DNA from 4 places in the Serratia sp. CoH_134_PS_4 genome. Region 1 is predicted to be linked to each of the others. Evidence: predicted binding sites of a transcription regulator. Region 1 holds the regulator's gene; each other region holds the start of a gene.
The links. Region 1 encodes PhoB, which activates phosphate uptake and scavenging genes when phosphate is short. Its sites were predicted from a motif close to CTGTCATAAAACTGNCNNAT; they were not measured.
Positions count from the first base shown of each region.

Region 2: a site for PhoB is predicted at 4,251-4,270, ahead of phoA (alkaline phosphatase). Genes of this name have one in related genera too.
Region 3: a site for PhoB is predicted at 5,598-5,617, ahead of AC2FCQ_RS19880 (MIP/aquaporin family protein). Genes of this name have one in related genera too.
Region 4: a site for PhoB is predicted at 6,057-6,076, ahead of pitA (inorganic phosphate transporter PitA). Genes of this name have one in related genera too.

Region 1 covers NZ_JBXWKI010000004.1:250,703-258,634, reverse strand. The annotation lists gene sbcC (exonuclease subunit SbcC) at 1-566, opposite strand, end outside; gene sbcD (exonuclease subunit SbcD) at 563-1,795, opposite strand; gene phoB (phosphate response regulator transcription factor PhoB) at 2,011-2,700, shown strand; gene phoR (phosphate regulon sensor histidine kinase PhoR) at 2,725-4,041, shown strand; gene AC2FCQ_RS09525 (PstS family phosphate ABC transporter substrate-binding protein) at 4,057-4,995, shown strand; gene brnQ (branched-chain amino acid transport system II carrier protein) at 5,596-6,915, shown strand; gene proY (proline-specific permease ProY) at 6,987-7,932, shown strand, end outside.
Region 2 covers NZ_JBXWKI010000018.1:25,267-33,198, forward strand. The annotation lists gene AC2FCQ_RS21835 (NmrA family NAD(P)-binding protein) at 243-1,082, opposite strand; gene AC2FCQ_RS21840 (TetR/AcrR family transcriptional regulator) at 1,180-1,803, shown strand; gene AC2FCQ_RS21845 (GNAT family N-acetyltransferase) at 1,800-2,366, opposite strand; gene phoA (alkaline phosphatase) at 2,750-4,177, opposite strand; gene AC2FCQ_RS21855 (glutathione S-transferase N-terminal domain-containing protein) at 4,313-5,020, opposite strand; gene AC2FCQ_RS21860 (ArsR/SmtB family transcription factor) at 5,084-5,767, opposite strand; gene AC2FCQ_RS21865 (antibiotic biosynthesis monooxygenase family protein) at 5,890-6,237, shown strand; gene AC2FCQ_RS21870 (isochorismatase family protein) at 6,269-7,003, opposite strand; gene AC2FCQ_RS21875 (LysR family transcriptional regulator) at 7,135-7,932, shown strand, end outside.
Region 3 covers NZ_JBXWKI010000014.1:87,544-95,475, reverse strand. The annotation lists gene cytR (DNA-binding transcriptional regulator CytR) at 1-435, shown strand, start outside; gene ftsN (cell division protein FtsN) at 501-1,442, shown strand; gene hslV (ATP-dependent protease subunit HslV) at 1,545-2,075, shown strand; gene hslU (ATP-dependent protease ATPase subunit HslU) at 2,088-3,422, shown strand; gene AC2FCQ_RS19895 (1,4-dihydroxy-2-naphthoate polyprenyltransferase) at 3,514-4,431, shown strand; gene rraA (ribonuclease E activity regulator RraA) at 4,512-4,997, shown strand; gene zapB (septal ring assembly protein ZapB) at 5,054-5,293, opposite strand; gene AC2FCQ_RS19880 (MIP/aquaporin family protein) at 5,833-6,678, shown strand; gene glpK (glycerol kinase GlpK) at 6,721-7,932, shown strand, end outside.
Region 4 covers NZ_JBXWKI010000009.1:162,731-170,662, reverse strand. The annotation lists gene AC2FCQ_RS15855 (autoinducer 2 ABC transporter substrate-binding protein) at 84-1,070, opposite strand; gene gdhA (NADP-specific glutamate dehydrogenase) at 1,409-2,752, opposite strand; gene uspA (universal stress protein UspA) at 3,074-3,520, opposite strand; gene uspB (universal stress protein UspB) at 4,140-4,475, shown strand; gene pitA (inorganic phosphate transporter PitA) at 4,549-6,051, opposite strand; gene AC2FCQ_RS15830 (BaiN/RdsA family NAD(P)/FAD-dependent oxidoreductase) at 6,397-7,623, shown strand; gene AC2FCQ_RS15825 (universal stress protein) at 7,879-7,932, opposite strand, start outside.

The DNA of each region.
Region 1 (7,932 bases):
AAAACCCGCTCGGAAAGCTGGCCGTAGATCTCGGTGCCGGTTAGCTCTTCCAGCAGTTCGGCGCGATCATTGGCATCAGCGTTAAGGAAGGCGGCGAACTGGCCCTGGGACAGCATCATCGATTTGGTGAAGCGCCCGAAATCCAGCCCGGTAATTGCGGCGGTAAGATCCAGTTTGTCGCGCACTTTGTCCGCCAGGATCTTGCCATCTTCACGCAGTGCCAATTCGACTTTAGGAGCCTGCAGGTTACCGTCTGGCGCATTTTTGGCGCGGCGCTGGCTCCAGAATGCGCGATAACCGACACCTTTGACCTCAAACTCGACCTCTGCCAGCGACTCGGCGGTATGGCGTGTCATCAGCTCGTTTTGGCTCGGTGTGACATTCAGGCGCGGCGTCTGGTGGTACAGCGCCAGACAGATGGCGTCCAGCAGGGTGGTTTTACCTGCCCCGGTTGGCCCGGTGATGGCAAACAACCCATTGCTGGCAAAAGGCTCCGCAGTGAAGTCGATTTTCCATTCACCTTGCAGGGAGTTGAGATTTTTTAATCTCAGGCTGAGAATTTTCATTGGCTCGGCTCCTGATCTTGGTGCCTAACGGCTTCGACGACCTGTTGGAACATTTGACTCATGCGTTGCCGGCGATCATCGGCCATATCAGGTTCTTGCGCCAGACGACGTTCGAAGACGTCATTGACGCTCAGTTCGTTAAGCGTTTCTTTGTCCTGTTGTTCAATCGCCTGGCGGCGCTGTTCTTTACTGCGGCGCAGCAACACCACCTCTACGGGCAGTTGATCGGCCAGCAGTTGGATACGGCGCTGAATGTCGCTGAGATAATCCTGCGTAGCGACCTCGATATCCAACCACACCGGCAACTCACCTTGATAATCGGCGAACTGCCGTAATTGGTGCTCGATCTGCGCTAAATCACCCTTAATAAGCTGCATAGGTTGGAAGCTGGGAATGTCCAGCGTACTGACCTGTTGCAAAGCACCTGCGGAGAAATCCACCATGAACACGCTTTTTGCTTTGCCCAATTCGTCGAAACTGAGTGGGATCGGCGAACCGCTGTAGCGAATGTGCTCGGATTTTGCGACGTTCTGCGCACGGTGAATATGCCCCAATGCGATGTAGTCGGCCGGTGGGAAAGCTTGCGCCGGGAAGGCATCCAGCGTGCCGATATAGATATCGCGCACGGAATCGGACGTGGTGACGCCAACCGTTGTCAGGTGGCCCGTGGCAACGATAGGCAGTGCCAGGCCGAGCGCGTCGCGGCGTGCACCGGCGGCGTGATAAAGCGTCTGGTAATGTTCTGCGATGGCCTCTTGCAGCGCCTGCTGTTTTTGCACGCCTGACTCACCGGCTCGGCTGGTAAGCAGATCTCGTGGGCGTAAGAACGGGATGGCGCACAGCACGGCGCCCGGTTGGCCGTCGCGTTGGTTCAGGACCACGATTTGCTGTTCGGTTTCAGCCTGCGCGTTGGCGATCACCGTCGTATTCAGGCAGGAAAGCAATTCACGCGACTCATTTAAGGTCGCCACGGAATCGTGGTTACCTCCCAGCACCACTAATTGGCAGCCGGTATGTTGCAGCTCTACCACGAAGCGGTTGTACAGTTCGCGGGCATAGCTGGGTGGCGAACCGGTATCGAACAGGTCCCCGGCGACGATCAGTGCATCCACCTGATGTTGCTCGATTTGGTCTATCAGCCAGCGCAGAAAAGCCTGGTGCTCGGCGGCACGGCTTTTGGTGAAAAAGTACTGGCCAAGATGCCAGTCAGAGGTGTGGATCAGGCGCATGACACTCCCGGGGCGATAAGCTAATGGCGGTGATTATAAAGGGCACCGCGGCGGCTGTCGTGACGGAATCATTATGACAACTGAATGATTTTTCTTTGACGTTGGAAATAATCGCTATGCTTACTGCCTATAACAGGGTGTTCTTTTCATAAAAGTGTCATAAAACTGACGCATAATGGCGCCCGCAGATAGCTAACACATTGGCAGGATTGACGATGGCAAGACGCATATTGGTGGTGGAAGATGAAGCGCCGATCCGTGAGATGGTGTGCTTTGTGTTGGAACAGAATGGTTACCAACCGTTGGAAGCCGAGGATTATGACAGTGCCGTGACACGCCTGTCTGAACCGTTCCCTGATTTAGTGTTGCTCGACTGGATGTTACCCGGGGGATCCGGCATTCAGTTTATCAAGCATATGAAGCGTGAAGCGCTAACCCGCGATATTCCGGTGATGATGCTGACAGCGCGTGGTGAAGAAGAAGACCGGGTTCGTGGTCTGGAAGTCGGTGCGGATGATTACATCACCAAACCGTTCTCGCCGAAGGAACTGGTGGCACGTATCAAGGCGGTAATGCGCCGTATTTCACCCATGGCAGTGGAAGAAGTGATTGAAATGCAAGGGCTGAGCCTGGACCCTTCCTCACACCGCGTGATGGCTAACGAGCAAGCGCTGGATATGGGGCCGACCGAGTTCAAGCTGTTGCACTTCTTTATGACCCACCCTGAGCGAGTTTATAGCCGCGAACAGTTGCTTAATCACGTCTGGGGCACTAACGTTTATGTGGAAGACCGCACCGTTGACGTGCATATCCGCCGACTCCGTAAGGCGTTAGAGACCACTGGTCATGACAAAATGGTTCAAACCGTTCGGGGCACAGGCTACCGATTCTCAACGCGCTACTGATCGCGCCGCGCTGGAGAATATGCCGTGTTAGAACGTCTATCCTGGAAGAGGCTGGCCCTGGAGCTGGCCCTTTTCTGCCTACCTGCCTTATTACTGGGGCTGATTTTCGGTTATCTGCCCTGGTTGCTGCTTGCCTCCGTGCTGGCTGCGCTGGTGTGGAACTTCTACAACCAACTTAAACTTTCTCACTGGCTGTGGGTTGACCGCAGCATGACACCGCCACCCGGGCGCTGGAGCTGGGAACCGCTGTTTTACGGCTTATACCAGATGCAACAGCGAAACCGTCGCCGACGTCGTGAGCTGGCGTTATTGATCAAACGTTTCCGCAGCGGCGCAGAGTCACTGCCTGATGCGGTGGTGATGACGACCGTTGAAGGTAACATCTTCTGGTGTAACGGGTTGGCGCAGCATCTGCTGGGTTTCCGTTGGCCTGAAGATAACGGCCAACACATCCTGAACCTGCTGCGTTATCCGGAATTCAGCCACTATCTGCAACAGCAGGAGTTCTCTCGACCGTTAACGCTGCAGTTGAACAATGAGCATTACGTTGAGTTTCGCGTGATGCCGTATTCAGAAGGGCAACTGTTGATGGTTGCGCGTGACGTTACACAAATGCGTCAGCTTGAAGGCGCCCGGCGCAACTTCTTTGCCAACGTCAGTCATGAGTTGCGTACTCCGCTGACGGTATTGCAGGGCTACCTGGAAATGATGAGCGACGAAGAGCTGGATGGTTCACTGCGGGGCAAGGCGTTGGGCACCATGCAGGAACAGACTCGCCGCATGGATGGTCTGGTCAAGCAGCTGCTGACACTGTCGCGTATTGAAGCCGCGCCAAATGTAGAAATGAACGAGCGGGTCGATATTCCGTTGATGCTGCGAGTGCTGCAACGCGAAGCGCAGTCATTGAGCGGCGGGAACCATGAGATTACTTTCCGGGTGAACGAACAGCTTAAGGTTTTTGGCAACGACGACCAGTTGCGCAGTGCGGTATCCAACCTGGTGTATAACGCTGTGAATCACACGCCAAAGGGCACCAATATTGAGGTGAGCTGGCAACAAACGCCAAGCGGCGCGCAGTTCCAGGTCAGTGATAACGGGCCGGGCATCGCTGCAGAGCATATTCCACGTCTGACCGAACGTTTTTACCGCGTTGATAAGGCGCGTTCACGCCAGACTGGCGGCAGTGGGTTGGGGTTGGCGATCGTTAAGCATGCATTAAGTCATCATGACGCACGTCTGGAGATCCTCAGCGAACAGGGCATGGGTACCCGATTCATTTTTACCTTGCCTAACCGGTTGATTGTTCCCGCAGCTTTATCAGAGAATGCGGTGAAAAATTAACGCGCGAGAGGCTCAATGATCCGAATTACCCGAGGGCTACTGCTTTGCCTGGTGCTGTTGGCGAGTCGTGGCGCGCTGGCGCAGCCGGACGGCATGCTGTCCGGTAATTTGTCGAGCGTCGGTTCCGATACGCTGGCAAATCTCATGGCGCTGTGGGCGCAAGATTTCAGTCAGCATTATCCCAACGTTAATTTGCAGATCCAGGCCGCGGGGTCCTCTACTGCCCCCACCGCATTGGCGGCAGGGGCGGCGCAGCTTGGGCCGATGAGCCGACCGATGAAAGCGGCAGAGGTTTCGGCGTTCGAACACCGCTACGGTTATGCGCCGTTGGCGGTACCGGTCGCTGTCGATGCGCTGGTCGTGTTGGTCCATCAGGACAACCCTCTGCGTGGGCTTAACCTGCAGCAGCTTGACCGAATTTTTTCCGCCACTCTGCGCTGTGGTGAAAGCCAACCGTTGACGCGCTGGGGGGAACTGGGGCTGACCGGTGATTGGCAGCAGCGAGCCTTGCAACGTTTTGGGCGTAATTCTGCCTCCGGTACTTACGGCTATTTCAAGCTGCGTGCGCTGTGCGGCGGCGACTTTATGCCGCGCGTCAATGAATTGCCCGGTTCTGCCTCGGTGGTGCAGGCCGTTGCCGGTTCACTCAATAGCATTGGTTACGCCAGCATCGGTTTTCGTGCCAGTGGTGTGCGGCTACTGCCGTTGGCTGAGTCTGGTGAAAACTATATCACTCCCAATGATGCCAATGTACGCAATGGCAGCTACCCGCTGTCGCGCTACCTGTATATCTACATCAATAAAGCGCCCAACCAGCCGTTGGAGCCGCTGACCGCAGCCTTCCTCGATCGCGTATTGTCCGATACCGGGCAAGACCTGGTTAATCACGACGGTTATCTGCCGCTGCCCCCCGATACCCTGCATAAAACCCGATTGGCATTGGGCTTGAAATAAGCGCTCCAGAAACACGCATCCTGATTTGGCGCTGCGCGGGCGGCGGCGAAGCGCCGCGTTTTGCAGCGGCTTGCACGCATGTTAAAGGTTGGCAGACAGCCGCAGTGGAATAAGCTGCAAAAACGCCATGAGCCTCTTTTGGCGGCTTTGATAAAGGCTGAAACCCGTTCATACCGCGCGGAAACTGAGTGTTTATTGGCGTTTTCGCGCGGACATTGGCTATAGGTTTCACGTTTTGTGAGATGGTTGCTCAAAAATGATACAAATCATGTATTGTATATTTATTGATAACCACTATGATCGACTGGTGCTTAAAGATTATCTGGTCGATAGCTCTGCTTTTTGTCATGCGTCTTGCCTTTCAACGCTATAAACGTTTAACTTAGGCCTCGTTGTCGGACTAAACCTCCATTTATAACTCTTAAAACTCTGCCCATCATCATGAGTGGTCACTTTCGAATAAGGACAAAACGCCGGAAAAAATGCGTTTTCTGCTCTTATTGGTCTCGCGATGAAATGGCAAGCCGGCAACCGGGTGGGGCATAACGCCACCACGATATCGGGCACTTTTTTTCATTTGAACAGGCAACACGACATCGTATGAGTCATCGTTTAACGTCAAAAGATATTATTGCATTGGGTTTTATGACCTTTGCCTTATTCGTCGGTGCTGGGAATATCATTTTCCCGCCGATGGTCGGTTTACAGTCCGGTGAACACGTCTGGACCGCAGCTATCGGCTTCCTGATTACCGCTGTCGGCCTACCGGTAATGACCGTGATTGCCTTGGCTCGTGTGGGTGGCGGCATTGACGCCCTGAGCACGCCAATTGGCCGTCGCGCGGGTTTGCTGCTGGCAACGGTCTGCTATCTGGCCGTCGGCCCACTGTTTGCTACGCCGCGCACCGCGACCGTTTCCTTCGAAGTGGGTATTGCCCCCCTGACCGGTGATGGCGCCATGCCGTTGTTTATTTATAGCCTGGTGTATTTCGCCCTGGTGATCGGCATTTCCCTGTATCCGGGCCGTCTGCTCGATACCGTGGGACACGTGTTGGCACCGCTGAAAATTGTTGCGCTGGGTGCACTCGGCATTGCCGCGCTGGCCTGGCCTGCGGGTACGCCAATTCCGGCGACTGAGGTTTATCAGAACGTTCCGTTCTCTACCGGTTTCGTTAACGGCTATCTGACCATGGATACGCTGGGTGCGCTGGTGTTCGGTATCGTTATCGTTAATGCCGCGCGTTCCCGTGGTGTTAAAGATGCCGGTCTGCTGACGCGTTATACCATTCTGGCCGGTTTGATCGCCGGTGTCGGCCTGACGCTGGTTTACTTGAGCCTGTTCAAACTGGGTTCCGGTAGCGGCGTGCTGGTTCCTGATGCCACCAACGGTGCGGTGATTCTGCATGCTTACGTGCAAAACACCTTCGGTGGGTTGGGCAGTTTCTTCCTGGCGGCCTTGATTTTCATCGCCTGTATGGTAACGGCCGTGGGCCTGACCTGCGCCTGTGCCGAGTTCTTCGCCCAGTACCTGCCGTTCTCCTATAAGACGCTGGTGTTTATCCTGGGGCTGTTCTCGATGTTGGTTTCAAACCTGGGCCTGAGCCATCTGATTCAGATCTCTATCCCGGTGCTGACCGCGATTTACCCGCCGTGTATCGTCCTGGTGGTGCTGAGCTTCACCCTGCGTTGGTGGCACAGCGCGCCGCGTATCATCGCGCCGGTGATGTTAGTCAGCCTGTTGTTTGGTATCCTTGACGCAGTGAAAGCGTCCACCTTCCAGTCTTTACTGCCGAATTGGACGAATCACCTGCCACTGGCGGATCAGGGGTTGGCATGGTTGCCGCCGTCTCTGTTGATACTGGTGCTGGTCGCCATTTATGACCGGGTTTGTACGCGCACTGAAGTGACCGCGCACTCCTAATCTCCCGGCTAAATTTTGGGCCACGGACTTGTCCGTGGCTTTTTTACGTTTAAAAAACACGGGTTATTTTCATGCAACAACAGTCACCTGCCGTCCCTGCGGCCAATAAGCTAAAACGCGGTCTCAGTACGCGTCACATTCGCTTTATGGCTCTGGGTTCGGCTATCGGTACCGGTCTGTTCTATGGTTCGGCAGACGCCATTAAAATGGCAGGCCCGAGCGTTTTGCTGGCCTACCTGATTGGCGGTATCGTCGCCTTTATTATCATGCGCGCGCTGGGCGAGATGTCGGTCAACAACCCGCAGGCCAGTTCGTTTTCACGCTATGCGCAGGACTACCTTGGCCCTATGGCGGGGTATATCACGGGCTGGACCTACTGTTTCGAAATCCTGATTGTCGCCATTGCCGATGTGACCGCTTTCGGTATCTATATGGGCATTTGGTTCCCTGAGGTGCCGCATTGGATTTGGGTGCTTAGCGTGGTGCTGGTGATCGGCGCCATCAACCTGATGAGCGTGAAGGTCTTCGGTGAACTGGAGTTTTGGTTCTCGTTCTTTAAAGTGGCCACCATCATCATCATGATTGCTGCCGGTATCGGCATCATTATCTGGGGGATAGGCAACGGTGGGCAACCGACCGGGATCCATAACCTGTGGTCCAACGGCGGTTTCTTCAGCAACGGCTTTATGGGGATGATCCTCTCGCTGCAACTGGTGATGTTCGCCTACGGCGGTATCGAAATCATCGGCATTACCGCGGGCGAAGCCAAAGACCCGAAAACCTCGATTCCCAAGGCCATCAACTCGGTTCCGTGGCGTATCCTGGTGTTCTATGTCGGTACGTTGTTTGTCATCATGTCGATCTACCCGTGGAATCAGGTGGGCACTAACGGCAGTCCGTTTGTACTGACTTTCCAACACATGGGTATTACCGTGGCGGCGGGTATTCTTAACTTTGTGGTGATCACCGCGTCGTTGTCTGCAATTAACAGCGATGTGTTTGGTGTAGGCCGCATGT
Region 2 (7,932 bases), on a different contig from region 1:
AAAAACTACTTTTGTAATTAAAAAAAGCGGATTAAAGGCAGGAATAATTCATTTGGTATTTTTATTTAAATATAACCGCTATATTTGCAGGGTTTAATTGTCGCTGATTTAAACGATATTTCGTTATCATCGCATATCGATGGAATACCCGCGATATATTTGCAGTTATACCGGATTGGGGGGGCGCATGAATTAATCGGGGCGAATATATTCGCCCCCTGCGGCTGCCTGGGTGATGAATGTTAACGCGGTTGCCAAACGCCGCTGGCAGCCGTGTCGGCGATGTAGGCGCTAAAATCACGCGGCGCACGCCCCAGACTGCGCTGAATGCCGTCGGTCACTGAAGCGTTGCGCCCGTCCAGTACGGTGCTAAATAGATATTCCAACAGTGCGATCATTTCCGCCGGTAGTTGCGCTTCCCGCAGGTAGCCGACGTAATCGGCGACAGGCACCTGCTGGTAGTGGATCTCGCGTCCGCTGGCAAGGGCGATTTCGCCAACCGCTTGCGCAAAGGTCATCAAACGCGGACCGCTCAGTTCATACAACGTATTGCTGTGGCCAGGCTGGGTGAGGGCCGTGACCGCAGCGTCGGCAATATCTTCTGCATCAATAAAAGGTTCGGGGATCTCACCCGGCGGCAAGTAAACCTGGCCATTTAGCAGATCGTCGAGGATAAAACTCTCGCTGAAATTTTGCATAAACCAACTGGCACGCAACACCGTCCAATCTGCACCGCTGTTTTTAACCACGTCCTCCGCTTGGCGAGCCTCGTCTTCACCCCGGCCACTGAGCAGCACAATTTTTTGCACGCCACGATTTACTGCCTGTTGGCAAAAGTGCTCCAGGGTATCGATGGCGCCCGGCACGGCGAGATCGGGTTGGAAACTGAGGTACAGCTTTTTGACGCCTTGTAAGGCCGTGTGCCAGGTGGTGCTATTTTGCCAGTCGAAAGGAATGGCTGCACGACGATGCGCTGCGCGTACGGGTATCTCCAGCTGTTGTAACCGTGCTGCTACGCGGCTGCCAGTTTTACCGGTCGCGCCTAAAACCAGAATAGGTGACCCGTTTTGGTTGGTGTTCATGGCGTTGCTCCAAATGTGAGTATTACTCATGTTTTGTAAATATGATAAACCCTCGTATTATTGTCAAGGCAGTTTTTTGTTCAAAGGACGATGCATGATGAATGATAAGCAAAAAAAATCGCCCGCATTGCGGCGTAAACCCAGCCAAACGCGTAGCCGGGAAAAGGTAAAATTGATTCTGGATTGTGCGACTGCACTGATCGCCGCGCAGGGCAGCGATGCAATGCGCATGAGTGAAGTGGCGCAGAATGCCGGTATTTCTATCGGGGCGTTGTATCAGTATTTCCCGGATAAAACGGCGATCGTCCGCGTGTTGGCACAAGGTTATAACCAGGAAGCGCGTGAATGTATTGAACAGGGGCTCGTCCAAGTCCAGTCGTTACCCCAGCTAATTGAAGCGTTTAACTGCCTGATCGATGAATATTATGCGTTGTTTCTGGCTGAACCTGTCATGCGGGATATCTGGGCAGCGACACAGGCCAACAAGACTCTGCGCGAAGAGGAAGTGGCGGAAAGCCGGCTGAACGGGGCATTGCTGGCAGCGGCGATACGTCGACTGCGACCGCAAGCGGATCCTGCATCGGTTGAGCATGCTGCCTTCTTGTTGATGCATTTGGGGGAAGCCACGATGCGGCTCGCGGTGAGTACCGGCCCGGATGAGGGCCGCGAGTTGGTGGCGAGTTATAAACAGATGGCGGCAAAGATGCTGGCAGATGCCTAAAGCTTGTCTTGCACCAATGCCTGATTCCACTCTTCAGCCAGCAGAGCGTAAATCAGCTCATCACCCCACTCACCGTTGAAGCGATCATTTTGTCGTAGGTGCGCTTCTTTACGCATTCCCAAACGTTCAACCACGCCGATCGAGCCGCGATTGGCGGCATCGAGACGGGCAAAAATACGGTGAAAACCCACTTGGTTAAACCCGCGCTCCAGGACTGCCCGTACGGCCTCAATGGCATAGCCCTTACCCGCATAGGCCGGGTTGAAGATATAGCCAATCTCTCCTTGTAACGCGGCGCGATTGGCCAGCTTTAACAGGACTTCACCGATCAGATCGCCGCTGTCTTTCACCGTGACGGCACAATAAAAAACGTCGCCGTCTTTGCTAAAGCGCGAAGCCACTGCATCGGCAAGCAGGTCGGCCAGTTGCGCGTCGTTGGGTGTTGGCGCGTACAGGTACCGATAAACCTCTGGCAAGCGATGGTAAGTTGCATAGGCATCGAGATCGGCAGGCGTAAAGCGGCGCAGTTGCAGACGTTCTGTGGCGAAGGGCAAGGTGATCACATTCAAAAATAGTTCCTTATTGTTGGGCAGGCTGACACCGGTTTTTCAACAAGCGGGGTAACAGTTTTTGCAGGGTTGGACCAGCGGTCATGATACTCAGAGCAGTCACTTGCAGCTCAACGTTGCCGGGAGTGATCAGGCCTTCGAGAATGAGGCTTAGCCTGCCTGATATCACAGACAGAATCAAAACCGATTTTCACCGAGAGACGGCATGAAAGCAAACAAGGAACCAGCCCAACGGAGTAACGCCATAAAGAGTTCTTCTCATAAGCGAAAATGGCGCTTCAATATAGCAGCCGCAGGGGGGTTTTAAAGGGTAAAGGCCCCATTCACCGCCTGAAAGACAAGGGATGAATGGGGGGCAGATTTAACCAGCCACGGGCTTACTTAATCGCCATGGCGTCACGCATGGTATAGAACAGATCGGTTTGATCGGTTAGCCCAACCACGTTGGCGGCATGTGGGCCGTAGGCGGCGACCCGCAATTGTGTGCCGGTGTGCCCCTGAGAATCTTCTTCTGAATTCCCGTAGCTGATGGTCATTGGCGCACCCTCTTTGGTGGTCAGCATTTGCGTCAGGCCGGGGGCCTTGGCATCGGCAGCGATAATCTGGCTGGAGTGGGCATGGTCAGCGGTGACGATCACCAGGGTATTGCCATCGGCACGGGCGAATTCCAGCGCTTTTTGTACGGCCTCATCCAAATCGACAGTTTCACCAAATTGACCGCATGGGTTAGCGGCATGATCTTGCTTGTCGATCGACGCCCCTTCAACCTGCAAGAAGAAACCGTTTTGATTGGTTTTCAGCAGATCGATAGCTTTTTCTGTCATGGCTGCCAGCGTTGGGATATCCGCAGTGCGTGCCGGGTTGTTTTCGCAGGTTACCGCCGGTTTGTCGATATTGCCGTGATAGGTGGCTTTCGGCCCTTGCCAGCGAACGGGCATATTACCGCCGGAAAACAGCCCCAACAGCGGTTTTTGCTGATTAGCCACGCTCACGGCGTTCAGGGCATCGAGGTTCTCAACCCATTGATAACCAAGTGCCGTTGCTTGGTCTTTCAGTGATTTTCCTTTCCACTCGCCGCTTTTCGCGAGCTGATTAAAGGATTTGGCACCTCCGCCGAGCGTGACGTCGGCGCGGGCTTTGAGTAACTGCTCACTGATGGAACCACGGCCACCGTTTTCCAGCGCGTTGGTTGCGCATTTTTCGCTGGTCTCTTCCGGGCCGTAGCATTTACGCGAGGTAACGTGAGAAATTTGTGCTGCCGGCGTAGCGTCTTGCAGTTCGGCAGTAGAGACGTTGCCCGTGGCTTTACCCGCAGCTTTGGCAATCTCTAACAGCGTCGGCTGATCTTTACCGTTGACGTCGACGCCGAGAGCCCCGTTATAGGTTTTAACGCCACTCGACCATGCGGTCGCTGAGGCGGCGGAGTCGGTGACATAGTCGGGTTTGTGGGTTTTTTTATCGAGTGAGTAATGGGTATATTGGCCGGTCAGCGGCAGGGCATCGATGCCTTTAAAATAGCCGCCTGCACCTTCGGCATAGTTACGTGCCGAGGTAATTTCAGAATCACCCATGCCATCGCCGATCAGCAAAATCACGTTTTTGGCCGTTGTGTTGGACAGTGACGCTTTCAGTGCCGCGGTTTGGTCGCCGCTCAGTCGGCGTGCGCCACCAGGCTCGACGATGTCGCCGCGTGCTGCACGCTCGGAAAGGCTTGCGGTATTGACGGTGGTGTCATCGGCGAAGGCGGTGGCACACAGTAAGGCGGATAACACGGCACTGGCGATCAGGGAAACGGAATGTTGCATGGGGGAAAGCTCCTTGTCGTAATATAACAACATAATTAGCATCAATTTGTTACGTAAGGAGGGTAGAGCAGGTGCGTGACACTTTTATGACGGGAGTGAGAATGGGATAGCCGGGCGGCTATCCCAGGCAATAAATTATGCGTTGCGGGCGGGGATATTCAAACCGCGCTGCACTGCCGGGCGTGCCAGGCCACGCTCCAGCCATTGTCCCACGCGTGGGAAACTGTCGAATTCAACCAGCTCGCGGGCTTCATAGAAGCCGATCAGATTACGCACCCAACCCAGCAGTGAAATGTCGGCGATGCTGTAATCCTGGCCCATGATCCAATCACGGCCTTCCAGTCGGCTTTCCAGCACGCCGAGCAGGCGCTTGGATTCATTTGTATAGCGTTCTAATGGGCGCTTATCCTCATATTCGCGGCCGGCGAATTTGTGGAAGAAACCAAGTTGACCGAACATGGGGCCGACCGCCGCCATCTGGAAGAATACCCACTGAATAGTTTCATAACGCAGGGCAGGATCTTGCGGCAGAAACTTCCCGCTTTTCTCCGCCAGATATAACAGGATGGCGCCGGATTCAAACAGGGCCAGCGGTTTGCCATCAGGACCATCGGGATCGATGATCGACGGGATTTTGCCGTTCGGATTCAGCGACAGAAATTCCGGTGTCCATGTCTCGTTCTTGCCGATATCAATCAGGTGCGGTTCATAAGGCAGACCTATCTCTTCCAACATAATGGAAACCTTGACGCCGTTGGGCGTAGGCAGAGAGTAAAGTTGTAGCCTTTCAGGATGCTGGGCGGGCCAGCGTTTGACGATCGGGAATTGGGTTTGATCGATCATGAAGAGTCCTCGGGTTGACGTTGTGCTTTCTCAGTATTGCAGCAAAGCTAACGCGGCGCAGGGTTAGAGCGTGATATCAAAATGTGCTTTCAGCACTTTTTTACCGGCGGGGGTGAGTTGCAATTCGCGGCTATCGAGTTGGCGTCGGATCCAACTGCGTTCGATAAATGTATTGAGCAACGCGGCACCCAGTGCGCCACCAAGATGGGCTTTACGTTCGCTCCAGTCCAGACAGCCGCAGGCGAAACGCCGCCGGGAAAGTGCCGCAGAACAGTCAACGCCCAACTGAGTTAAAGCCGTCCGGCCCATATCACTCAACCGGTAATGTTCGTCGCCTTCCAGCCAGCATCGCTGGTGCAAACGATCGTGCAATTTTACCGCGATTTCACCGGCCATATGGTCATAACAGGTACGGGCGAACTGCAGGGACGTTGGGGTACTGCTTTTTACGATGGGTTTTTCGACACCGGCCAGCGCCATCAGCGTTTCCAGCGCGGCTGCGACCGCCGGCCCGGCCAGACGGAAATAGCGATAGCGCCCCTGCTTGATACACAGGATCAATCGCTGCTCCAGCAGGCGCGCCAGATGGCCGCTGGCGGTAGAGGCCGCCACTTCAACCGCCGCACTGAGCTCCGTTGCGGTGTAGGCACGCCCATCCATCAGCAGGCACAGCATACGTGCCCGGGTTCGGTCGGCAATGGCGGCAGTCAGCGCTGCCAAACGGTCTTCAATATGGATGTCATTCATACTTCGAGCTTAGGCGAAGTATTGCAGTCAGTCTAGCGCTAGGATGTGTCTTCACACCGGCCTGGCGTGAGGGAGAACCTCATGGCAGTTTGCCGTGAATTTACCTCTGACAGGAGCACATTATGATTGCCGTTATTTTTGAATTGCAGGCTGCCGACGGGCAACGTGAAACCTACCTTAATTTGGCTGCCGAACTGAAACCGCTGTTGGCGGAAATTGACGGGTTTATTTCCATTGAACGTTTTCAAAGCCTGGCCGATCCGCAGCGGTTGCTGTCGCTTTCCTTTTGGCGTGATGAGGCGGCAGTTCAACAGTGGCGCAACATCGAACAGCATCGGGCTGCGCAGGCGCGTGGGCGCCATGACGTGTTGGCGTACTATCGCCTGCGGGTAGCAGAAGTGGTGCGCGATTATGGCCTGGATCAGCGGGAACAGGCCCCTCAGGACAGTCGCGGCTATCACGTTGGTTAAAAGCCCGCCTGAGCGGGCTATCAGGGCGCGATTATTTGGCTTCGCTGCCGACGTTCATTGCGCCAGCGTAGTTTGCCCCCATGCCCCAACTGGCGCCATGTTCACTGGCAATCTTTAAAACTCCGCCGGCCGTGTTTTTGTGGCTCCAATCCTGCTGCCATTCCAGCATCAGCGCCACCCAGTTTACCGGTGTGGCTCCGGCCTGAATCAGTCGCTGCATCGCATTGTGTTGAGTATCTGCGGTGATATCCCCGGTGACGTCCGACAAAATGTAGACTTCGTAACCTTCTCCCAGTGCAGACAGCGCCGGCAACATGACGCAACTGGCCGTCCACAGGCCGCCAATAATGATCTTCTTGCGACCAGACTGCTTGATTTGCTCCACCACCCGAGGATCTTGCCAGACGTTAATCGCGGTGCGGTCATACACCTTCAAATCAGGGCGGGCTTGGGTTACCTGCTGAAAAAACGGGCCAGCAAAGCTTTTGGCATTAGCTGAGGCCAAAATGGTGGGCACATTAAATACCTTGGCTGCTTTGGCGATGCCCGTGGCGTTGTTCACCAGGTTGGTCTGATCAATAGAGGAGATGGTCATGCCGAACATGTCTTGCAGATCGACCATCAATAACAGACTGTTTTCGGCAGTCAGGGGTTGAACGTAGCCAGCTTGACGCGTTGCGGTGTTCGCTGTCGGTTGCGCCAACGAGGCGAGCGGTGTTGCTGCGCTGCTCAGGCCGAGCAGCAGGGCGATGAGGGTCTTTTTCATTTTGAACTCCTTGATGATCAACTTATTGATTTCACTTCACGTTATGAAGTGGCTGATCTGGAGTTTACTGATGTTGTTTAGGTTAATAATTTGTGGTTTATTTAATTTATAATTAACTTTTTGGAAATTATATGGACGTTTTACTGGCGATGCGGGCATTCCGCCGAGTGGTTGAACGCAACAGTTTTTACAAGGCAGCCGAGGACTTGTCGGTAACACCCGCGGCCCTCAGCAAGCAGATCAAGCAGTTGGAAACTCGGTTGGGCACGGTGTTGATCGCGCGCACCACGCGTACCATGAGCCTGACCGAGGCGGGACAGCTGTATTATCAGGAGGCGTGTCGGTTATTAGCAGAGTTTGATGCGCTGGAGCAGTCGGTTGCTGATACGACTCAACGGGTGGCCGGCACGTTACGTGTCAATGCGCCGCTGTCATTTGGCCTGATGGTGTTATCACCCTTGTTGCCGCAGTTTATGCAACGCTACCCTGAACTTCAGGTTGAACTGACGCTGGATGACCGAGTGTTGGATGTGGTGGCGGCGGGTTTTGATATTTCTCTGCGTATTCGCCGCCATTTACCGGATTCTTCTCTGAGTGCCCGCGCCCTTGCCGAGGTACAGCAACGGATTTGTGCTGCACCGGCTTATCTGGCGCAATACGGCACTCCGCAGTCGTTGGTGCAGTTGCAGCAGCATCATTGTCTGGCATATTCATTAGCTGAAAAGCCTGGGCATTGGCATTTTACGTTGGGTGAAGAAGATATGAGCGTGGTGGTCAAACCGCGGTTCACTGCAAATAACAGCCTGATGCTGCGTGACATGATTGGCGCAGGGTTAGGCATTGGTTCGTTGCCATCATTTGTCGCCGATCCCGAGATTGCTGCAGGTCGGTTGATGAGATTATTCCCGGATAGTGTCAGCCACACCCAT
Region 3 (7,932 bases), on a different contig from region 1:
AGCCATTATCGGTTGCAAGGTTACATTCAGGCGCTACGTCGTAATGGCATTAGCGTCGAAAGCAGCTATATTACCCGGGGTGATTTCACCTACGAAGCCGGCGCTCAGGCGCTGGCGGCGCTGATGGCACAGCCAAAACCACCGACGGCAATTTTCTGCCACAGTGACGTCATGGCGATCGGCGTGTTGTCGCAGGCGAAAAAAATGGGGCTGCGCGTACCGCAAGACCTTTCCATCGTCGGCTTTGATGACATCAAATTGGCGCAATATTGCGATCCACTGTTAACCACAGTGGCTCAACCGCGCTACCAGATTGGCCAGCAAGCAATGCTGTTGCTGTTGGAGCAGTTGCACGGACAGACCGTGGCAAGCGGCTCCCGGCTTTTGGACAGTGAATTGATTATCAGAGGCAGCACCGCTGCCCCTAAACGCTAGTCAAATATTTTAGGGTTCAGTAACATGACGGACTTATCCCCTCATCAGGACACAGCGGAATAATAGTGGCACAAAAAGACTATGTAAGCCGTGGGCGCGCAGCAGGAGCTAAGCGTAAACCCCCCAGCCGTAAAAAACGCAGTTCTCCGAAGGTCTCCAAAACCGTGTTGGCGTTGGCCGTCGCACTGCTGGTGATTTTTATCGGTGGCCTCTATTTCATTACGCACAACAAGCCGGATGACGCGCCGCTGCTGCCTGTGCACAACACGCGTCCGGGTAACGGCCTACCGCCGAAACCGGAAGAGCGTTGGCGCTACATCAAAGAGCTGGAAAATCGTCAGATTGGCGTACAAACCCCGACCGAACCTACGGCCGGCGGCGAAGCCAGTTCCAAAACACAGCTGACGGCTGAACAGCGCCAACTGCTGGATCAGATGCAGGCGGATATGCAACAGCGCCCAACGCAGCTCAATGAAGTGCCGTATAACGATCCTTCACAAGCCGCAGCGCGTAATAACCGTCAGCAGCAAATGCAACAACAGCAGGTACAGCAACAACCCATACAGCAGCAACCACAGGTAACGCAGCCGCGTAATCCGTTCAACAACGGCGCGACGACGCAACCTGTGCAGCAACAGGCCCAGCCGAAACCTAAGCCGCAACCGGTCACACAACCGCCGGTGCAGGTTAAGCACCCTGAACCAAAACCGCAGCCGAAACCTGAGGCCAAGCCGGAAGTCAGTCAGGAAACGGCCAAGCAGGAAACCAAGCCAGAATCGAAGCAGAAGTGGATGGTGCAGTGCGGTTCATTCCGTGCGACCGATCAGGCAGAGTCTGTGCGTGCACGCCTGGCGTTTGAAGGCATCGAAAGCCGCATTACGGCGGGTGGTGGCTGGAATCGCGTGGTGCTCGGCCCTTACAGCAGCCGGGCTGTTGCGGACAAAACCCTGTCGCGCCTGAAGGGCGTAGGCATGTCAAGTTGCATTCCCCTCTCCGTTGGGGGTTGAAAAGCGTCAATCCCCCCCCATCTATACTCTCAATATGCCTCGTAGTGTCTGCGCAAGCAGATGCTGCGAGGGCTTCTTTCCGTCTTCAACGAGGGTCTGCTCGTGACAACAATTGTAAGCGTACGCCGCAACGGCCAGGTAGTGATCGGTGGCGATGGCCAGGCCACCTTGGGCAATACGGTAATGAAGGGCAACGTCAAGAAAGTACGTCGCCTGTATAACGACAAAGTGATTGCTGGTTTTGCCGGTGGTACAGCGGATGCCTTTACGCTGTTTGAGCTGTTCGAGCGCAAGCTGGAAATGCACCAAGGTCACCTGGTGAAAGCCGCCGTTGAACTGGCGAAAGACTGGCGTACTGACCGCATGCTGCGCAAACTCGAAGCCCTGCTGGCTGTCGCAGATGAACACTCTTCGCTGATCATCACCGGCAACGGTGACGTGATCCAGCCTGAAAACGATTTGATTGCGATTGGCTCCGGCGGCCCGTACGCCCAGGCAGCCGCTCGTGCGATGTTGGAAAATACCGAACTGAGCGCCCGCGAAATTGTTGATAAGTCCCTCAACATCGCCGGTGATATCTGTATTTACACCAACCATTTCCACACCATTGAAGAATTGCCTTCCAAAGCGTAAGGATCGAATACTATGTCTGAAATGACCCCGCGCGAGATCGTCAGCGAACTGGACAGCTACATCATTGGCCAGAACAAAGCCAAGCGTGCCGTTGCCATTGCCCTGCGTAACCGCTGGCGCCGGATGCAGCTTAACGAGATGCTGCGCCATGAAGTCACGCCAAAGAATATTCTTATGATCGGCCCGACCGGTGTCGGTAAAACTGAAATTGCCCGTCGTCTGGCAAAACTGGCTAACGCCCCGTTCATCAAGGTTGAAGCCACCAAGTTCACCGAAGTGGGCTACGTCGGCAAAGAAGTGGATTCGATTATCCGCGATCTGACCGATGCCGCGATCAAAATGGTGCGCTTGCAGTCGATCGATAAGAACCGTACCCGTGCCGAAGAACTGGCGGAAGAACGCATTCTCGACGTGCTGATCCCACCGGCCAAGAACAACTGGGGCCAGGCGGAAGAACATCAAGAGCCGTCTGCTGCTCGCCAGGCATTCCGCAAGAAACTGCGTGAAGGCCAGTTGGACGACAAAGAAATTGAGATCGATCTGGCTGCTGCGCCGATGGGTGTAGAAATCATGGCACCTCCCGGCATGGAAGAGATGACCAACCAGCTGCAATCAATGTTCCAAAACCTCGGTGGTCAAAAACAGAAGCCACGTAAGTTGAAGATCAAAGAAGCCTTCAAGCTGCTGGTAGAAGAAGAAGCCGCCAAACTGGTTAACCCGGAAGAGCTGAAAGAGCAAGCAATTGAAGCGGTTGAGCAACACGGCATCGTGTTCATCGACGAAATCGACAAAATCTGTAAGCGTGGTGGCCAAAGCTCCGGTCCTGACGTGTCTCGTGAAGGCGTGCAGCGTGACCTGCTGCCACTGGTGGAAGGCTGCACTGTCTCTACCAAGCACGGCATGGTGAAAACCGATCACATTCTGTTTATCGCTTCCGGTGCGTTCCAGACCGCCAGCCCATCAGACTTGATTCCGGAACTGCAGGGCCGCCTGCCAATCCGCGTTGAGCTGCAAGCGCTGACCACTGAAGATTTCGAGCGTATCCTGACCGAACCAAGCGCGTCGTTGACTGAGCAATACAAAGCGCTGATGGGTACTGAAGGCGTGAATATCGAATTCACCGCTGAAGGCATCCGCCGTATCGCTGAAGCCGCATGGCAGGTTAACGAAACGACCGAAAACATCGGTGCACGTCGCTTACACACCGTGCTTGAGCGTCTGATGGAAGATATTTCCTATGATGCGAGTGAAATTAACGGTCAATCCATTACAATTGATGCGGATTACGTACGTAATCATCTGGATGAACTGGTAGCAGATGAAGATTTGAGTCGTTTTATCCTATAATCGCTCAATCATGTCCAGTCAGTCATCTGTGGGAGGCATTGCCTCCCACAATTATTTCTAACGGACACAGCCACTTACTCTGAAGCGAAAAATGAGCTCATCAACAACCACCTCACCGGCCAGAGCCTGGCTTGAAAGTTTACGGCCACGCACCTTGCCGCTGGCCTTTGCATCTATCGTCGTCGGTTCCGCCATTGCCGCCTGGCAAGGCAGCCTGAAACCTGGCGTCGCACTGCTGGCCTTGTTGACCGCCGGCCTACTGCAAATTCTCTCCAACCTGGCGAACGACTATGGCGATGCGGTAAAAGGCAGCGACAAAGAAGACCGCATCGGGCCGCTACGCGGTATGCAAAAAGGCATGATCACCCAAGCGCAGATGAAACGCGCTCTGGTGGTGACGGTGGTGTTGATCGCCATCGCAGGCTGTTCACTGATCGCCGTCGCCTGTGAACAACCCAGCGACGTCGTGGGCTTCCTGGTACTGGGTGGGCTTTCTATCGTCGCAGCCATTACCTATACCGTCGGTACCAAACCCTATGGCTATCTGGGGCTAGGCGACATCTCGGTGCTGGTATTCTTCGGTTGGCTGAGCGTAGCGGGTACCTACTACCTGCAAACCCACACGTTTGACAGTATTGTGATGCTACCAGCCACCGCATGCGGCCTGCTGGCAACCGCAGTGCTCAACATCAACAATTTGCGCGATATCGAAAGCGATCGTGCCAACGGTAAAAATACCCTGGCGGTACGCCTTGGGCCACAGAATGCGCGCTATTACCACGTCGCGTTGCTGATCGGGGCCGTAGCCTGCTTCGCGCTGTTCACACTGCTTAATTTGCATAGCCTGTGGGGCTGGCTGTTTGTGCTGGCGATCCCCCTCTTGGTACGCCATGGCCTGCGCGTGCTGCGCGATCCAACACCAGCCGGTATGCGGCCGATGCTGGAACACATGGTCAAGGCAGCTCTTCTGGCCAATGTGCTGTTCGCTATCGGCGTGGTGCTCAGTTAGACATCGAACTGATGATTTTGCCAACAGGGCGAATAAAGGGATATACTGGTTATTCCAGCGGCAAACAGACGTAAAATCCTATGAAATACGATACTTCCGAACTTTGCGACATCTATCATGAAGAGGTGAACGTAGTTGAGCCTCTATTCTCCAATTTTGGCGGGCGTACTTCATTTGGCGGGCAAATCACTACGGTGAAATGCTTTGAGGATAACGGCCTGTTATTCGAGCTACTTGAAGAAAACGGGCGCGGTCGCGTTCTGGTGATTGACGGTGGCGGCTCAGTACGCCGTGCTCTGATCAATGCAGAATTGGCGCGTCTGGCAACCCAGAACGAATGGGAAGGCATCGTGGTCTACGGTGCCGTGCGTCAGGTGGACGATTTGGAAGAACTGGATATCGGCATTCAGGCGATGGCAGCCATTCCTGTCGGCGCCGCCAGTGAAAGCATTGGTGAAAGCGACATCCGCGTTAACTTTGGCGGTGTGACGTTCTTCTCCGGTGACCATTTGTACGCCGACAATACCGGTATTATTCTGTCTGAAGACCCGCTCGACATCGAGTAATCTTCAGATATGAAAAAGGGCGCCTAAGGCGCCCTTTTCGATCGTGCAATACGGAATCAGACTTCTTCCATTTTGCCCAACAGCGCGCGCAAGCGATCTTGCCATACGTGCTGCTCTTCTTTCAGTTGCTGGTTTTCACGTACCAGCGATTCGTGGTTGCCAGAGGCAGCCTGAACTTCCTGAGACAGAGTATTGTTTTTGTCTTTCAGCTCTTCAATTTCCATCTGCAGCAGGGTGATGGTATCGATCGCCTGCTGAACTTTTGATTCCAATTTCTCAAATACTTCAAATGACATGCTTCAGTCCCCTCATGATAGCAAGGCGTACATCTATAGGTAACGGCCGCAACTCAGGTTGCAACTGCTGCGAATATGCATCGCGCCAAGTGACACACGCTTTTATTGAAAATAACGCGCCTGTCCCGATAAAACGCTTCTTTCGATAAAAACGATTGTAAGTAGCCTGTCCCCGACTGTCTAGCAACATCCGGCTCATCGCGCAGTCTGTTGCAATTTTCCTGCCTTCGCCATCAGCAAAAACTGAAAATACCCGCAGCCCGCAAAATCGGTTTGTTAACAATCGGTGGCGAAAGCACTGGTCAGATCACACTTTTATGGCGCAGAAAGAACACAGAACGACGCGAATTCGCTCAATTTTATGACGAAGCACACACATTTTGATTTCGCTATTTCTCGTTTATGTTCGTTAACGATAAATTTACATCACGTCCTCAATTAATAATTGGACGAGATGAAAAAACTGTACCCATAGGCCAAATCGATACGCTCGCTGAGCCTATAAACCTATAACCGCCGTTTTGCAGGACAACAACATTATGAGCCAAACCACCAGTCCGACCCTAAAAGGCCAGTGCATCGCTGAGTTCCTCGGCACCGGCCTGTTGATATTCTTTGGCGTAGGCTGCGTTGCCGCGCTGAAACTGGCTGGCGCCAGCTTCGGCCAATGGGAAATCAGTATCATTTGGGGCCTCGGCGTTGCCATGGCTATCTATCTGACCGCTGCCATCTCCGGTGCGCATCTCAACCCGGCAGTCACCATCGCACTGTGGCTGTTCGCCTGCTTTGACGGACGCAAAGTACTTCCTTACATTGTCGCGCAGATCGCCGGAGCCTTCTGCGCAGCAGCCTTGGTCTACGGGTTGTATTACAACCTGTTCTACGACTTTGAAGCAGCCAATCATATGGTTCGCGGCAGTGATGCAAGCCTTGCCCTGGCTGGCATCTTCTCCACTTATCCTAACGCGCACATTTCTGTCGGCCAGGCCTTCCTGGTAGAGACCGTGATTACCGCAATTCTGATGTGCCTGATCCTGGCGCTGACCGACGACGGCAACGGCATTCCGCGTGGCCCACTGGCCCCTCTGTTAATTGGTATTCTGATTGCCGTGATCGGCGCCTCTATGGGACCATTGACTGGCTTTGCTCTGAACCCGGCGCGTGACTTCGGTCCTAAAATGTTCGCTTATCTGGCGGGCTGGGGCAAAGTGGCCTTCACCGGTGCACGTGATATTCCGTACTTCCTGGTGCCAATTTTTGGTCCAATCATCGGGGCCTGCCTGGGTGCCTTCGGCTACCGCATGCTCATTGGCCGCAATCTGCCGTGTGACGTTTGCGTAGAAGAAGAAAAACCCGCCGCCAAGGCTCAGCAGCGTAAAGCGTGATTGGCACAGTTTAAAACGGTTAACAACAGCAGGACTAAAATCATGACTGTAGAAAAAAAATACATTGTCGCGCTCGACCAGGGAACCACCAGTTCACGTGCCGTAGTGCTAGACCACGATGCCAATATTGTTGCGGTATCCCAGCGTGAGTTCACGCAGATTTACCCGAAAGCGGGCTGGGTTGAGCATGACCCGATGGAGATTTGGTCATCGCAGAGCTCAACGCTGGTAGAAGTGCTGGCGAAAGCCGACATCAATTCCGATCAAATCGCCGGTATCGGCATCACCAACCAGCGCGAAACCACCATCGTCTGGGAGAAAGAGACCGGTAAGCCAATTTATAACGCCATCGTCTGGCAATGCCGTCGTACCGCTGACATTTGCGAGAAGCTCAAACGCGATGGCATGGAAGAGTACATCCGTCACAACACCGGCCTGGTGGTTGACCCGTACTTCTCCGGCACCAAAGTTAAATGGATCCTGGATAACGTAGAAGGCGCCCGTGAACGCGCCAAACGCGGCGAGCTGCTGTTCGGTACCGTCGATACCTGGCTGGTGTGGAAAATGACCCAAGGGCGGGTGCATGTGACCGATTACACCAACGCCTCGCGTACCATGATGTTCAATATCCATGAGCTGGACTGGGATGAGCGCATGCTGGAAGCGCTGGATATCCCGCGTGCCATGCTGCCAAAAGTCCGCCCTTCCTCGGAAGTGTACGGCCAGACCAACATCGGGGGTAAAGGCGGTACACGTATTCCAATCGCCGGCATCGCGGGTGACCAACAGGCGGCGCTGTATGGCCAACTGTGCGTTCAACCGGGCATGGCGAAAAACACCTACGGCACCGGTTGCTTCCTGTTGATGAACACCGGCAAAGAAGCGGTACGTTCTAACCACGGCCTGCTGACCACTATCGCTTGCGGTCCACGCGGCGAAGTGAACTACGCGCTGGAAGGGGCTGTATTCATCGGCGGCGCGTCTATTCAATGGTTGCGTGATGAACTGAAATTGATCAGTGATGCAGCCGACTCCGAATACTTTGCCACCAAGGTGAAAGACAGTAATGGCGTGTACGTGGTGCCAGCCTTCACCGGTTTGGGCGCCCCTTATTGGGACCCGTATGCCCGTGGTGCAATCTTCGGTCTGACTCGCGGCGCGAACAGCAACCACATCATCCGTGCAACGTTGGAGTCTATCGCTTACCAAACGCGCGACGTGCTGGATGCCATGCAGGCTGACTCCAACACCCGC
Region 4 (7,932 bases), on a different contig from region 1:
GGTTTTTATTATTGTCGGGCGCGGTAGGCTGCGCACCGACGTTATTTAATAACTTTCCCGGTGTGGCGTAATATTACTGAAAATTAAAATCCTAGCGATTTGGCATTATCTTTGGTGACTTCAAGAATTTTATTAAACCGAATCACTTTCTTATCCATATCGACGTCGGCTTTACCCAACCCTTCGATCGACAAGTCTTTCGTCACTTCTTTGCCCTGTAACAACTGATCGGCGACCGTCACCAGCGCATAACCCGCGTCTTTCGGGTCCCACAGCAGCGCTTTCTTGATGTCACCGCGTACCAGGTAAGGTGCAGCCTGTGCCGGCATGGCAATACCGACTACGGCAATCTTGTCCTTGGCGCGCTTCTTGGCGACTGCCTGGCCGGCACCGATCGGGCCGAGAGAGCCGAAACCGATAATGCCTTTCATCTGCGGGTAGGTTTTCATCAAATCCAGCGTGGTGGCGTAGGATTTATCGATGCTTTCCGCCACCGGCAGGCGCGAAGTGACCTCGAACATGTCCGGGTATTTGGCTTTCTGGTACTTGATGGCGGAATCCGCCCACGCGTTGTGCAACGGCACGGTCAGTGACCCGACGTAAATGGCATAACCGCCTTTGCCGCCCATGTCTTTTGCCAGCTCATCGACGTTGGCCTGTGCATACTTCTCGCTGTCGATGGTTTCAATGTCCCACTGGCCAATCTGCTGATCCGGTGATTCATGCGTCAGCACCACGATGCCTTTTTCACGTGCCTTCTTCAGCACCGGCTCCAGTACCTTGGCGTCGTTGGGTACGACGATGATGGCGTTAACGTTCTTGGCGATCAGGTCTTCAATCACTTTGACCTGTGCGGCAGGATCTGGGGTAGAAGGCCCGGTCTGATAGGCATTCACATCGAGCTTTTTCGCCGCGTCATTGACGCCGACTTCCATACGGTTAAACCAGGGAATGCCGGTCACTTTGGCGACCACGGCAATCTCGTACTTTTCAGCCGCTAAGGCAGGTGTTGTCGATAACATGCACGCAGAAACCACACATGCATTTAATAATGCGAGGTTAAATTTCATTCGCTGTACCTTTTTTATCTGTAGGGGTGGTTTTATTCCACCGGAGCAGATTACAAAGGAATGGAAGAGGGCGCGTAACGAGAGTTAGGGAAGTGTGATCTGCACACATTTAGGTAAAATTATGACGGTTTTAATGTTAATTAAATGTTTAATAATTTAGGGGTGGTAATTTTACCACGTAAAAACACCATAAAATTAACAATTAATTAAACTAAAAATAACAAATAAGAAACAAAATGAGTGTCGATGCGGGGGTGTTGAGGGGGTAAAAACGCCGGCCTGGGGGCCGGCATTGAAGCATTTATCTGTTGTGTGAACAAGATCACCTTACGGCGATGTTAGAGCACGCCCTGTGCCAGCATGGCGTCGGCGACTTTGACGAATCCAGCGATATTGGCGCCGTGTACGTAGTGAGTTTGCTTCCCTTCACCGCCATATTCCACACAGGATTGATGAATATCCGCCATGATATGTTGTAAACGTACATCCACTTTCTCCGCCCGCCAGCCAATGCGTGCGGCATTCTGCGCCATCTCTAAACCAGACGTCGCCACGCCACCGGCGTTGGCGGCCTTGCCTGGCGCAAACAGCACGCCGGCGTCCAGGAATGCATCGGTTGCCTGAATGGTGGTTGGCATATTGGCGCCTTCAGCCACGGCTTTCACGCCGTTGCGGATCAGCATCTGCGCGGCGTCCAGATCCAGCTCATTTTGGGTGGCGCAAGGTAGGGCGATATCCACCGGCACGCTCCACGGCTGCTGACCGGCCAGATACGTCAGACCGCGCTCGCGGGCGTAATCTTCCACCCGGCCATAGCGCTGGTTCTTGATCTCCGCCAAATGGGCCAGTTTTTCGGTAGTGAAACCGGCCTCATCGACCAGCGTGCCACCGGAGTCTGACACGGTGATCACACGCGCATCCAGCTCCAGCGCCTTCTCAATGGTGTACTGCGCCACGTTACCTGAACCGGAAACGGCGACTCGCATGCCTTCAAAACCTAGCCCATGGCGTTGCAGCATGGCATCGGTAAAGTACACCAACCCATAGCCGGTAGCCTCTGGGCGAATCAGACTGCCGCCAAATGAAAGCCCTTTGCCGGTAAACACGCAGGCAGTGTTGTTGGACAGTTTTTTCATCATGCCGCTCATAAAGCCGACCTCCCGGCCGCCAACGCCGATATCCCCGGCAGGCACGTCGGTATCTGGCCCCAGATGGCGATACAGCTCTGTCATCAGTGCCTGGCAGCAACGCATGATCTCTGCCTGGCTTTTGCCTTTGGGATCAAAGTCCGAACCGCCTTTTCCGCCGCCCATTGGCAGGGTGGTCAGCGCATTTTTAAACGTCTGCTCAAAGCCAAGGAATTTCAGAATCGACAAATTCACCGATGGGTGGAAGCGCATACCGCCTTTGTAGGGGCCGATGGCGGAGTTGAACTGCACGCGCCAGGCACGGTTGACCTGCACTTGGCCGCGATCATCTACCCAACTGACGCGGAACTGGATGGTGCGCTCTGGCTCCACCAAGCGTTCCAGCAGTGCATATTCGCGATAGCGCGGGTTGCGCTCGATAAACGGCCACAGCGAGGTGAAAACCTCTCTGACTGCCTGCAAATATTCCGGCTGATGGGGATTATGCTGTTGTAACGAAGACAGGAATGATTCTACCGATGAAGCATTTTCCATGGATAACTCCTTTTTACCCTTCGTCTTCCACACTACAGCGTGGTTGGCTTCCCGCCCTCACCCCAGCCACTTGATATAGCCAAGTTATTGGGGATTCATGCGTTTGCCGCCTGGCTGTAACCTGTAAGCGATTGGGTATAGCGTGATTTTTCCCCCATTATTTTTATAAATATGGGTATGGATAACCTCTGGGGGAGGATGTTGTGTCTTTAGCGACTATATCACTGGAGGGCGGTTGATTATCAAGCGATTAATGATGGCAGCGGAACAAAAAACGCCCGCGAAAGCGGGCGTAGGCTAATTATGTTAGTGTGTGCTTACTTAATCTTCGGCTTTTTCGTCTTCGTCACGCAACGGCACAATCAGCATGTCGATGTGCACGGTGTTGATCAACTGACGTGCGGAGGACATCAGCTTGCTCCAGAAATCCTGATGGTGGCCACAGAGTACCAGGTCCATATCGTATTTCTTGATGGCATCGACCAGCACCTGCGCCAAATCGCCACTGCCGCTCAGGGTTTCAGTAATCGGATAGCCGGCATTTTGTGACAACTCGGTCAACGCGTGGTGCGTTTCTTCCGAGATACGTTTCTGCATGTCGCCGAGATTAACGTCGATCAGGCCGGTGTACAGGTCGGAATAGTTAACATCTACGTGGATCAGGGAAACTTTGGCGTTGTACGGACGCGCCATAGATACGGCTTTTTCCACCAGGATTTTGCTCTCTGGTGATAGGTCTACCGCGATCAGAATGTGTTTGTAAGCCATGAGAATACTCCTTCCATATAATGCCGATTAAAAGGTTAGCAGGCATTCAGCGTACCAGCCTGGCGCTTCAGGTTTACCTGCATTTTATCATTCAGATAACGTAATGATATGTTGGGGCGATCACACTGCATCGCATCAAAAAATCTCTTTATCTCTACTCAGTCAGTTGTACACCCACCAGGCAGGAAATCCTATCGCCTATAGGGCTGCGTGAAGGTTGACCGATTGAAATATAAGCATTCTTGAACAGAGTATAGCCCTAAATACCCCTTTGGGCAGAAGAAAAGACCGTCAGCGTCTGTCAGGGCGGTTATGAGTTATAACCCATCGGCAGATGACAAAATGGCGGGTTGCGGTAAATTTTATCTACTGCTCAGGCCAGTTTGTGTTTCGTTAACCTACAATAATGACTATGGGCCTTATCATTTCCCCTCTGAGCTAAAGCTGCGCGATAGGTATCCGCATGGCGATAGGCTGTCTCCAGAGGCGGTGGGTTATGCGCGGCCTGTGCGGTGACAAGGGGATCGGAGCGGTAGGCTCCAGCAGTAATGCGTGTATAGAGGTAGGGCAGTTGGACCCGGCGGAGCGCCGTGGATAACAACGCCTTGAGGAGGCAATCATGATCAGTACCGTCGCGCTGTTTTGGGCTCTGTGTGTGGTGTGTGTGTTAAACATGGTGCGGTATTACTCTTCTCTGCGTGCGCTGCTGGTGGTTCTGCGCGGCTGCGACCCGCTGCTGTACCAATATGTCGACGGCGGCGGCTTCTTTACCGCTCATGGCCAGCCGAGCAAACAGATAAGGTTGGTGCGCTATATCTTCTCGCAGCGCTATGTCGAGCATCATGATCCGGAATTTATTCGCCGCTGTGAGCGGGTGCGCGGGCAGTTTATGTTGACGTCCGCCCTGAGCGGGCTGGTGTTTATCAGCCTTATCGCGCTGATGATCTGGTATTAAGGCCGTTTGTTTTCCGCGTAGCAGACAAAGAAAAGGCGGCCACCAGGGCCGCCTTTCTCATGGAGCAAACTGCTTAGATCAGCTTAAGTGCCAACCAATACAGTGAACCGGAAAGCAGTATCGAGATCGGCAAGGTCAGTAACCAGGCCAACAGGATGTTCTTCACGGTTTTGCTTTGCACGCCGCCGCCGTCCACGATCATCGTCCCGGCAACCGCCGAAGAGAGTACGTGGGTAGTGGACACGGGCATGCCGGTATAGCTGGCAACACCAATCGACAAGGCTGCGGTCATCTGAGCCGACACGCCTTGGGCGTAAGTCATGCCTTTCTTACCGATTTTCTCGCCAATGGTGGTCGCCACACGCTGCCAACCCACCATGGTGCCGAGTGACAACGCCAGAGCAACCGCGACGATAATCCAGATCGGTGCATACTCAACGGTTTGCAGCAGATCCTGACGCAGGTTTTTCAGGAAACGTTGGTCCTGGCTTGAGGTTTCAGGCAGCTTAGCGATCTTGTCTGCAGTATCCGTTACGCACATCAGCAGGCGACGCAGATGGCTGCGCTGATCTACCGTCAGTTGATCGTAACTTTGCAGGTTGTTCAGCAAGCCGGAAGCAAGCTGAATCGCCGGCATAGCGCGGGCACTGTCACAGTGGAACTCGGCGGGTTTATCCGACGATACGTCCTCGTCCGGGCTTGGCACCAACGGAGTGAGAGCGACCACGTGCGACAAGGCATCACCGTGCTGTTGGTAATATTGCTGCAGGTGGGCAACGGCATCACGTGTACGGGTGATGTCATAGCCGGTTGCATTCATATTGAGCACGAAACCCGCTGGCGCCACGCCGATCAGCACCAGCATAATCAGGCCGATACCTTTCTGGCCGTCGTTAGCGCCATGCGAGAAGCTGACGCCAATAGCCGACAGGATCAATGCGATGCGCGTCCAGAACGGCGGCTTACGTTTGCCGTCGACCTTTTCACGTTCCGCAGGGGTCATGTGGATACGCTGGCGTTTCTTGGTGCCACTCCAATAGCGGCGCAAGGCAAACACCATCAACCCGGCGACCATCATGCCGACCAGCGGCGAGATGAGCAATGACAGGAAAATACCAATCATTTTCGGGACGTTAAGCGCATCCACCACCGAAGTGTGTGTCATCAGTGCGTTGGTCAAACCCACACCAATAATTGCGCCAATCAGCGTATGGGAGCTGGAGGCCGGCAGACCGAAATACCAGGTGCCGAGGTTCCAGATGATAGCCGCCAGCAGCATGGAGAACACCATGGCTAATCCGTGTGCTGAACTGACGTTCAACAACAGATCTGTTGGCAACAGATGAACAATGGCGTAAGCAACACTCAAACCGCCGAGCATAACGCCAAGAAAGTTAAACAAACCAGCCATCACGACCGCAAGTTGCGAGCGCATGGCACGGGTATAGATTACTGTAGCAACCGCATTGGCCGTGTCATGAAAACCATTGATGGCTTCATAAAACAACACGAACAACAATGCGAGAATTAACATCAGGCCGGTATGGAAATCCAGGCCAGCGAACAAATGCAGCATAAGCGTTACGCCAGTTTGTGGACATGAACGCCGCGCATTATCAGTGACAACCGGGGCCGGGGAAAAGGAAAATATGACGTTTTTTTGATTTAGATATGACGAAACGATGGCACCGATATGACAAAGATATGAAATATCAGCGCGTTATGCTGTCTGGCTCGTTGTAATATTTTCTTACTATGGCGTTGCCGGCGTCATGGCTTTACAATCTGCCGCCGTAAAGTTGCCGGTTACCGGTGGCGAAACGGCGTAATATGGCGGCCTTTTGTCGCGATTGTGGTTTTTACACCCAAAATAATTGGAGCGGCAGCTTCAAGTATGCAGGGGATATTCAGAGAGGCGCAGGTGGAACAGTTTGATGTCGTGGTAATAGGTGCGGGCGCAGCGGGTATGTTTTGCGCGGCTCAGGCAGGGCAACTGGGTTGCCGGGTGCTGCTGCTCGACAACGGCAAAAAACCGGGGCGTAAAATCCTGATGTCCGGCGGCGGGCGCTGTAACTTTACCAATATGTACACGGAACCGGCCGCTTACCTGTCGAATAACCCACATTTCTGTAAGTCGGCATTGGCGCGTTACACCCAGTGGGATTTTATCGATCTGATCAACCGCTATGGCATCGCCTATCACGAGAAAACGCTGGGGCAACTGTTCTGCGATGACTCGGCACAGCAAGTGGTCGAACTGCTGGTCAAAGAATGTGAGTTGGGCCAGGTGACGACCCGTCTGCGCAGCGAAGTGCTGAGCGTGGAAAAAACCGCGGATGGCTTCGAGTTGACGCTGAATGGCGATAAAGTAAGTGCTCGCTCACTTGTAGTGGCCAGCGGCGGTCTGTCGATGCCGGGCCTGGGCGCTTCACCCTTTGGCTACAAGTTGGCCGAACAGTTTGGCCTGAAGGTGCTGCCAACGCGCGCCGCGCTGGTGCCTTTCACGCTGCATAAACCGCTGCTGGAGCACCTACAGACCTTGTCCGGTGTGTCTGTGCCGGCGGTGATCACCGCAGAAAACGGCGTCAGCTTCCGAGAAAGCATTCTGTTTACCCATCGCGGCCTGTCTGGCCCGGCGGTGCTGCAGCTGTCCAGCTACTGGCAACCTGGTGAGTTTGTGAGCGTTAACTTACTTCCTACGCTTGATTTGGCGGGCTTCCTCAATGAGCAACGTCAGGCTCATCCTAACCAAAGCCTGAAGAATACCCTGGCGCTGCACCTGCCAAAGCGCTTGGTGGAGTGTTTACAGACGTTGGGGCAACTGCCGGAAGCCACGCTTAAACAGCTAAACCCGACGCAGCAGGCTGCGCTGGTGGAAACATTACAAAACTGGCGTGTACAGCCTAACGGCACCGAAGGTTATCGCACGGCGGAAGTGACGCTCGGTGGCGTAGACACCAAAGCGCTCTCTTCCAAGACCATGGAAGCTGCCAAGGTGCCGGGTCTGTATTTCATTGGTGAAGTGGTGGATGTGACAGGGTGGCTGGGGGGATATAACTTCCAGTGGGCCTGGAGCTCGGCCTGGGCCTGCGCTCAGGCGCTGGCGGCGGTGCAGCGACAACAAAGCCGTACGGAGCATGAAGGCTGATAATCAGGCACTACTACATTCCCCCTGTGATAAACGTGGTTATGGCGTGATGTTTTCTTCACAAATGCGTAAGTATGATCGCGATCAGTTTGAGAACGGCCTGGACACTTCAAAAATGCCGATCGATCAGGCGTCATTCAAAGGTGTCTTTAAAAAAGACTCATCTAATACTTCAGTATTACCGGATAGGCTAAGTTAATTTTTGATAGCTTATCCGGGGGCTAAGTAGGTATTTCGCCCTTGTGCAACGGACGCTCAGCTATCGATTTTCTCGGGCAGTGACACCAGCAAGACATCGGTTTTGGCATT